DNA from 2 places in the Metasolibacillus sp. FSL K6-0083 genome. Region 2 is predicted to be linked to the other one. Evidence: a T-box and tRNA genes for the amino acid it is inferred to sense, from the RefSeq annotation. Region 2 holds a T-box; the other holds one or more tRNA genes.

Region 1 (4,422 bases), 790 kb from region 2:
CCGGATTCCGACGGAATTTCACGTGTTCCGCCGTACTCAGGATCCACTCTGGAGGGAATGAACTTTCGACTACAGGGCTTTTACCTGCTCTGGCGGACCTTTCCAAGTCGCTTCGTCTACTTCATTCCTTTGTAACTCCGTATAGAGTGTCCTACAACCCCAAAGAGCAAGCTCTTTGGTTTGGGCTTTTCCCGTTTCGCTCGCCGCTACTCAGGGAATCGAATTTTCTTTCTCTTCCTGCAGGTACTTAGATGTTTCAGTTCCCTGCGTCTGTCTTCCATACGCTATGAATTCACGTATGGATACTATGCCATTAAACATAGTGGGTTTCCCCATTCGGAAATCCCCGGATCAAAGCTTACTTACAGCTCCCCGAGGCATATCGGTGTTAGTGCCGTCCTTCATCGACTCCTAGTGCCAAGGCATCCACCGTGCGCCCTTAATAACTTAACCTATTCAGCTTTCAATACACATCGTATGACTGCGTCAGCTTCATTCACTCTGTCAGTCACGTACTTAGGTACGCTCCTTCCATCGCTCAATCGCTTCCTTGTCCTACTCGTGTCTTGAAACCTTCATGTTAGTTACAACTTATCTCATAAAAGAAATAAGATTTAAGAACTTACACGATCAATTACTTGATCTATTTAAAACTTGTTACTTTCAATGTCGTTTTATCCAGTTTTCAAAGAACAAATAGGCTACCTGTATTTGCTTCCTCGCGTATTTGCGACGAGTAACCGCAGGAGCACACAATAAGAAGTATTCATCCGTTGATGAACCTTCAAAACTGAACAGCAATCCGTGAATGCTATCTCCGTAGGAGATATTCCGAAAATATCCTTAGAAAGGAGGTGATCCAGCCGCACCTTCCGATACGGCTACCTTGTTACGACTTCACCCCAATCATCTATCCCACCTTCGGCGGCTGGCTCCAAAAGGTTACCTCACCGACTTCGGGTGTTACAAACTCTCGTGGTGTGACGGGCGGTGTGTACAAGGCCCGGGAACGTATTCACCGCGGCATGCTGATCCGCGATTACTAGCGATTCCGGCTTCATGTAGGCGAGTTGCAGCCTACAATCCGAACTGAGAACGGTTTTATCGGATTAGCTCCCCCTCGCGGGTTGGCAACCGGTTGTACCGTCCATTGTAGCACGTGTGTAGCCCAGGTCATAAGGGGCATGATGATTTGACGTCATCCCCACCTTCCTCCGGTTTGTCACCGGCAGTCACCTTAGAGTGCCCAACTGAATGATGGCAACTAAGATCAAGGGTTGCGCTCGTTGCGGGACTTAACCCAACATCTCACGACACGAGCTGACGACAACCATGCACCACCTGTCACCGTTGTCCCCGAAGGGAAAACCATGTCTCCATAGTGGGCAACGGGATGTCAAGACCTGGTAAGGTTCTTCGCGTTGCTTCGAATTAAACCACATGCTCCACCGCTTGTGCGGGCCCCCGTCAATTCCTTTGAGTTTCAGTCTTGCGACCGTACTCCCCAGGCGGAGTGCTTAATGCGTTAGCTGCAGCACTAAGGGGCGGAAACCCCCTAACACTTAGCACTCATCGTTTACGGCGTGGACTACCAGGGTATCTAATCCTGTTTGCTCCCCACGCTTTCGCGCCTCAGCGTCAGTTACAGACCAGAAAGTCGCCTTCGCCACTGGTGTTCCTCCAAATCTCTACGCATTTCACCGCTACACTTGGAATTCCACTTTCCTCTTCTGCACTCAAGTTCCCCAGTTTCCAATGACCTTCCCCGGTTGAGCCGGGGGCTTTCACATCAGACTTAAGAAACCGCCTGCGCGCGCTTTACGCCCAATAATTCCGGACAACGCTTGCCACCTACGTATTACCGCGGCTGCTGGCACGTAGTTAGCCGTGGCTTTCTAATAAGGTACCGTCAAGGTGCCGCCAGTTACTACGGCACTTGTTCTTCCCTTACAACAGAGTTTTACGATCCGAAAACCTTCTTCACTCACGCGGCGTTGCTCCATCAGGCTTTCGCCCATTGTGGAAGATTCCCTACTGCTGCCTCCCGTAGGAGTCTGGGCCGTGTCTCAGTCCCAGTGTGGCCGATCACCCTCTCAGGTCGGCTACGCATCGTTGCCTTGGTGAGCCATTACCTCACCAACTAGCTAATGCGCCGCGGGCCCATCCTGTAGCGATAGCAGAACCATCTTTCAACTTTAAAACATGTGTTTCAAAGTATCATTCGGTATTAGCCCCGGTTTCCCGGAGTTATCCCCATCTACAGGGCAGGTTGCCCACGTGTTACTCACCCGTCCGCCGCTAGCGTTATTTCGGTGCAAGCACCAAAATAACGCCCGCTCGACTTGCATGTATTAGGCACGCCGCCAGCGTTCGTCCTGAGCCAGGATCAAACTCTCCATAAAAAGAATTTGAGTAAGCTCAAATTTGTATCTGTCGCTTCGCTTTCGATACATTAAAACATTTGCTGGCATCTTCATTCGATGTCCAAAATTGTGTTTCATCTATTCAATGAAACTTTATTCATTCACGTCTTGCTTGTTCAGTTTTCAAGGTTCATTTTACTCTATCGACACAAACATTACCGACAGTTATTAAATCTTAACATATCGTTCGTTTATTTGTCAACACTTTTTTTGGAGCGGGTGATGAGAATCGAACTCACGACATCAGCTTGGAAGGCTGAGGTTTTACCATTAAACTACACCCGCATATTTTTTTGGCGCGCCCGACAGGAGTCGAACCCATAACCTTCTGATCCGTAGTCAGACGCTCTATCCAATTGAGCTACGGGCGCTAAATTATTATCTTACTTGGTGCGGCCGAGAGGACTTGAACCTCCACGGGGTTGCCCCCACTAGGCCCTCAACCTAGCGCGTCTGCCATTCCGCCACGACCGCGTTCAACTTCCTATTTAAGTTTACTCTATATAAATAAGTTGAAAATGGTGAGCCATGAAGGACTCGAACCTTCGACCCTCTGATTAAAAGTCAGATGCTCTACCGACTGAGCTAATGGCTCGTGAAATGGCTGGGGTACTAGGATTCGAACCTAGGCATGACGGAATCAAAATCCGTTGCCTTACCGCTTGGCTATACCCCATCGAAATGGCGGTCCCGACCGGGATCGAACCGGCGATCTCCTGCGTGACAGGCAGGCATGTTAACCGCTACACCACGGGACCTTAAATAATTCAAATGTAAAATGCAAATGGTGACCCGTACGGGATTCGAACCCGTGTTACCGCCGTGAAAGGGCGGTGTCTTAACCACTTGACCAACGGGCCATTGGCTCCGAAGGCAGGGCTCGAACCTGCGACCAACCGGTTAACAGCCGGTTGCTCTACCACTGAGCTACTTCGGATTAATTGTTATTCAATCAGCAATAACCTTGCCGACTTTTTCTATTATAGACACCTTATTTCTTATAGTCAACATTTTTTATATATTTTTCGAAAATAATTTTTTGTTTGATTGAAGTAATAAATTTTTTTCAATTATAAACGATTAATTAGCAATTAATCAACACATTCGCCACCGCTACTCAGTATAGATTATTTATGTTAAGCAAATCGCGCCTCGACATTTGCTACAGCAATAGGATTTTACATTGACTTTTCTTTTTCTTCTATATAATTGTCCACAGTCAAGACAGCGATAATGATAATAAGTTATTTTGCCGTTTTCTTCCTTTTCAATTGTGGAGCAAAAACGAGGAGCCCCTACTTGTTTTAATAGGTTACGAAAATCTGCATCCCGATGTTGATAGCCTTTACCTTGGATATGTAAATGATAGTGACAAAGCTCATGCAAAATAATCCCGGTTAACTCATCGATACCAAAGTACTCATAATAACGTTTATTTATTTCGATATTATGACTATGTAGCATATAGCGCCCCCCTGTCGTTCTTAGGCGTGAATTAAAAGAAGCTTTATGCTGAAAAGGCATTTGGAAATATTGCTGCGATAATTGCTCGACTAATTGCTGCAATTGTGAATCCTCCATCTTTATCACCTCCACAAATTCATATAATCAATGTCAACTTAGCGTAATTATATTTGACTAACTTCGTTTTAAGCACATCTCATGAAATTTATGGCATCCGCCGGAGGCTTTAACTTCTTTCAGCTCGCCACCTATTGAGGTGGAAGATTTCTGTACCCGTCGCTACAAAATATTTTCCTGAAAGAAGTTAAGCAATGAAAAGAACTGTCAAGAAAGCTGTTCATTAGCCATGTTTTCTGTGACGAATAATTGCCAGATGTGTACTTTCTAGGTGCTCTCTTCTAACGGTTTATTATATGCTTTGCTGTGGTGGTAGCATTGTTAAAGAAATGCGCCCCTTGTCTACTTCTACCCTTTCTACCCAAACTGTCACAATATCCCCAAGTGCAACAACTTCAAGCGGGTGTTTGATTCGGCG
Region 2 (4,422 bases):
TCAAAAGCGTGTTATAGCTGCTATTGGATTTCTTTTAAAATGTGATAAACACTGAATTTCGCGGCTTTTCTCTAAGGTTAGATTGAGTAATGAAAACAAACTTTCGTTACATTAAAAGGAGGAGCTATCTTTTTCGACAGCTCCCCCCTTCTTTCCACTACTTCACTACAATATTAACTAATTTACCCGGGATAACAACTACTTTTATTACGTCTTTGCCCACGATAAATTCTTTTACTTTTTCATCTGCTAATGCAGTAGCTTCCAAGTCTTCCTTCGAAATATCTTTAGCAACTTTAATTTTTGCACGTACTTTTCCTAGCACTTGCACAACGATTTCTACTTCATCTTCTACCAGCTTTGATGGGTCGAATGTTGGCCATGCTGAGTACGTAATTGTTTCAGTATGACCGAATTTTTGCCATAGCTCCTCTGCAATATGACGAGCAACTGGTGATAGCATTTGTACAAAGCCTTCAGCATATTCTTTCGGCACTGAATCCACTTTATAACATTCGTTAATAAATACCATCATTTGTGAAATCGCCGTATTGTAGCGCATTGCTTCAAAGTCTTCTGTCACTTTTTTCACTGTTTGATGATAAGCAAGCTCTAGTTTACCATCATTTGTGTCAACGACTTTGCTACTCACAGCACCGTTATCATCAATGAATAGACGCCAAATGCGGTCTAAGAAGCGACGTGCACCATCTAAGCCATTTGTCGACCATGCTTTGGATGCTTCAAGTGGCCCCATAAACATTTCATAAAGGCGAAGCGTATCCGCACCATGTGATGCCACAATATCATCTGGGTTGATTACATTACCTTTCGATTTAGACATTTTTTCGTTGTTTTCGCCTAAAATCATTCCTTGGTTAAATAGCTTTTGGAAAGGCTCCTTCGTATGCACGACACCGATATCGTATAGCACTTTGTGCCAGAAGCGCGCGTATAGCAGATGCAGTACCGCATGCTCTGCTCCACCAACATAAATATCAACAGGTAGCCAGCGCTTTGCTAGCTCTGGGTCGATAATCATTTCATCATTGTCTGGGTCGATATAGCGTAAATAGTACCAGCAGCTACCCGCCCATTGCGGCATCGTATTTGTTTCACGACGACCTTTTTTACCTGTTACTGGGTCTACTACATTTACCCATTCGTCAATATTCGCTAATGGTGATTCACCTGTACCACTTGGGCGAATATCATTTGTTTTTGGAAGCATTAGAGGCAGCTCTTCCTGTGGAACAGTTGTCATTGTACCATCTTCCCAATGAATTACAGGAATTGGCTCGCCCCAATAGCGTTGACGTGAGAATAACCAGTCGCGTAGACGGTAAGAAATTTTCTTCTCACCAACACCCTTTTCCTCTAGCCAAGCAATAGCTTTTGTAATACCTTCTTCCTTATTTAAGCCGTTTAAAAAATCTGAGTTAATATGCTCACCGTCACCAATAAATGCTTCTTTCGAAATATCACCGCCTGCAAGCACCTCTTTAATTTCTAAGCCGAATTCTTTCGCAAACTCATAGTCGCGTTCATCATGAGCAGGCACTGCCATAATTGCACCTGTACCGTATGTTGCAAGTACATAATCAGCAATCCATACAGGAATTTTTGCACCGTTAATTGGATTTACTGCATAAGCACCTGTGAATACACCTGTTTTTTCCTTTGCTAAGTCTGTACGCTCAAGGTCTGATTTTGTTTTTACTTTATCAAGATAAGCGTCCACTTGCGCACGCTGTTCAGCTGTTGTAATTTCAGCAACTAGCTTATGCTCTGGTGCTAATACTGCATATGTTGCACCAAATAGCGTATCTGGGCGCGTTGTGAAAACGTCAAATGAGTGCTCTGTACCATCGATTGTAAATGTGACCTCCGCACCTTCTGAGCGACCAATCCAATTGCGCTGCATTTCCTTTAAGCTTTCTGGCCAATCAAGCTCATCTAAATCCTCTAATAGACGGTCTGCATATTCCGTAATGCGTAGAATCCATTGACGCATTGGGCGACGTTCTACCGGATGCCCGCCGCGCTCGGATTTACCATCGATTACTTCCTCATTCGCTAGTACCGTTCCAAGTGCTGGACACCAATTTACAGGTACTTCATCTACATACGCTAAACCACGATTGAATAATTGGATAAAAATCCATTGCGTCCATTTATAATATTTAGGGTCTGTCGTATTAATTTCGCGGTCCCAGTCGTAAGAAAAGCCTAAATCATTCATTTGACGCTTAAATGTCGCAATATTTTTCGCCGTAAACTCTGCAGGATCATTTCCTGTATCAAGTGCATATTGCTCAGCAGGTAACCCGAAAGCATCCCAGCCCATCGGATGTAGCACATTATAGCCTTGCATGCGCTTAAACGAGCTTAAAATATCCGTCGCGATATAGCCAAGTGGATGTCCTACATGCAAGCCTGCCCCTGATGGGTACGGAAACATATCTAATGCAAAAAACTTTGGTTTACTGTTGTCATTCACCGTTTTAAATGTTTTGTTATCCGCCCAATACTTTTGCCATTTCTTATCAATTTCTTGATGATTGAAACTCATATTACTCCTCCTCAAAATCATAGTATCGACTTGTTTTCCACCGTTCAAACTGAAGTGACAGAATTTTTAGAAAAATAAAAAACTCGCCCCATTCCGTAGAAAGGGACGAGAGTAAATTTGACTCCCGCGGTACCACCCAAATTAGTGACACTGCACTCAGCTCCAGCTTCTTAACGCGAAAACACGGCTTCTAGTTAATCTTTTTCACTAAAAGCAACTCAAAGGCGAGTTCAATTTGTTCACTTGCTAGCTCACACCAGCCGCTAGCTCTCTAAAAAGTGTCGAAATTTACTATTCCTTGTCATAGTCGTTGTATATAATGCCTTCATTCTAATGGAATTAGCTAGAAAGCACAAGCCTTTTTTAAAGTGCCTGGCACGCAAACAATTTTCACACAATTCACCAAAAAAAATTTTTGGTGTTTATTTATTATCCAAACTTAAAATTTCATCTATTTTTTATAATCAATTTTCCTATTTGCGACATTTTATATAAAGTTTATTGCCTAGTGTGATTTGACAATATCTTTAGCTCTTTTTAAACTTAATAACAATATAAAAAGGAGGTTTGTTATGGCTAGAAAACATCGCCTTTGGTCACCATACCATTATTTCCATATAGTTATGCGCGGAAATAATCGGCAAACAATTTTTTTACATCACACAGACTACCAAGCTTTTTTTCGCATTGTGGAGTACACCTACCAAAAGTATCAATTTTCAATTATTGCATTTTGTATTATGCCAAACCATTATCACCTATTGCTCCATTCCCCTTTTGTTCCTCATAGCAAAATTATGGCGATGATTAATAGGCGCTACAGTGATTATTTTAAAAAGAAATATGACTACAGTGGTCACCTATACGAAAAAAGATTTTTTTCAGATTTAGTCCCCTCTCCCCTAGATATCATTGTTGTAAGTCGTTATATCCACCGCAATCCGATTAATACAACCATTCCTTTAGTAGAAACCTTAGCCTTTTATCCCTACAGTTCTTATTATTACTACTATACTAAAGCACCGACACCATTCAACTTCTTACACCAAGATTCACTTATCACCTATCTTTCCCATACAAAATATCCAACCCTTGACCTCTATTTAACCTATTGCGAAGATGATTATGATTTATAGCCAAAATCAATCGTGCCCTAGCGTAATTGAGCCTAGACTTTTTGAACTTGCTCAAAGATCCCTCTTCAAAAATGTGATATCCGCTTGAGGCTTTGCCTAACATAATGTTGGTCATTTAACCATTACTCACACATATTGGGGTGTTCCTATACTGCATTCCTTTTTGTCAGCAGGTGTTAGGTCATTTGCCGAAAGAAGTGAATTAATGTATGCAAAAAAGCTAGTACCATTATTATTCGTGGTACTAGCTTTCTTTCTAAATTGTAGTTAGTTTTCTGAATTTTCCGTATTGTTTGCGTGCCAGGCACATGCGGGGATAATCGCTATGAGCAATAATACGACTAAACTCCACATCAACGTCTGCATATCGAATAAATCTACCATCAATCCTCCGAATAAAGGACCAATCATGCGACCAATTGTTGTGGCGCTATTAACAATACCTTGATAAAAGCCTTGTCGTCCCTTAGGTGCAAGGCGATTGGCAATGGTAGGAATTACAGGTGTGAAAAACACTTCTCCCAACGTTAAAATCACCATTGCCGTTGCAAACATTGTAAATTCTTCAGCTATTGCAACGATGCAGAAAGAAAATGACATAAGCACAAGTCCTAATACGAGCTGGTGCTTTAATTTCTTTTCCCACCGGCGAACGAGTGGGCGAATAATTGGTTGGAAGCCGACAACGAGCAAGCCATTAATTGTCCAAATCAC

What was found. The T-box of region 2 lies ahead of leuS (leucine--tRNA ligase). A T-box ahead of a tRNA ligase gene usually reads a tRNA of that ligase, here a tRNA-Leu.
Region 1: it has a tRNA-Leu gene. The T-box ahead of leuS (leucine--tRNA ligase) is inferred to sense a tRNA for this amino acid. The anticodon was not compared.

What each region holds. Positions count from the first base shown of each region.
Region 1 covers NZ_CP152046.1:3,073,511-3,077,932, reverse strand. Annotated here, with positions in the region: rRNA gene MHB51_RS14470 (23S ribosomal RNA) at 1-453, opposite strand, end outside; rRNA gene MHB51_RS14465 (16S ribosomal RNA) at 848-2,402, opposite strand; tRNA gene MHB51_RS14460 (tRNA-Gly) at 2,635-2,708, opposite strand; tRNA gene MHB51_RS14455 (tRNA-Arg) at 2,718-2,794, opposite strand; tRNA gene MHB51_RS14450 (tRNA-Leu) at 2,812-2,897, opposite strand; tRNA gene MHB51_RS14445 (tRNA-Lys) at 2,943-3,018, opposite strand; tRNA gene MHB51_RS14440 (tRNA-Gln) at 3,025-3,099, opposite strand; tRNA gene MHB51_RS14435 (tRNA-Asp) at 3,106-3,181, opposite strand; tRNA gene MHB51_RS14430 (tRNA-Glu) at 3,209-3,283, opposite strand; tRNA gene MHB51_RS14425 (tRNA-Asn) at 3,286-3,360, opposite strand; gene MHB51_RS14420 (SprT family protein) at 3,555-4,004, opposite strand; gene MHB51_RS14415 (Tex family protein) at 4,297-4,422, opposite strand, start outside.
Region 2 covers NZ_CP152046.1:47,420-51,841, reverse strand. Annotated here, with positions in the region: gene leuS (leucine--tRNA ligase) at 158-2,572, opposite strand; T-box leader at 2,671-2,886, opposite strand; gene MHB51_RS00215 (transposase) at 3,145-3,708, shown strand; gene MHB51_RS00210 (MFS transporter) at 3,976-4,422, opposite strand, start outside.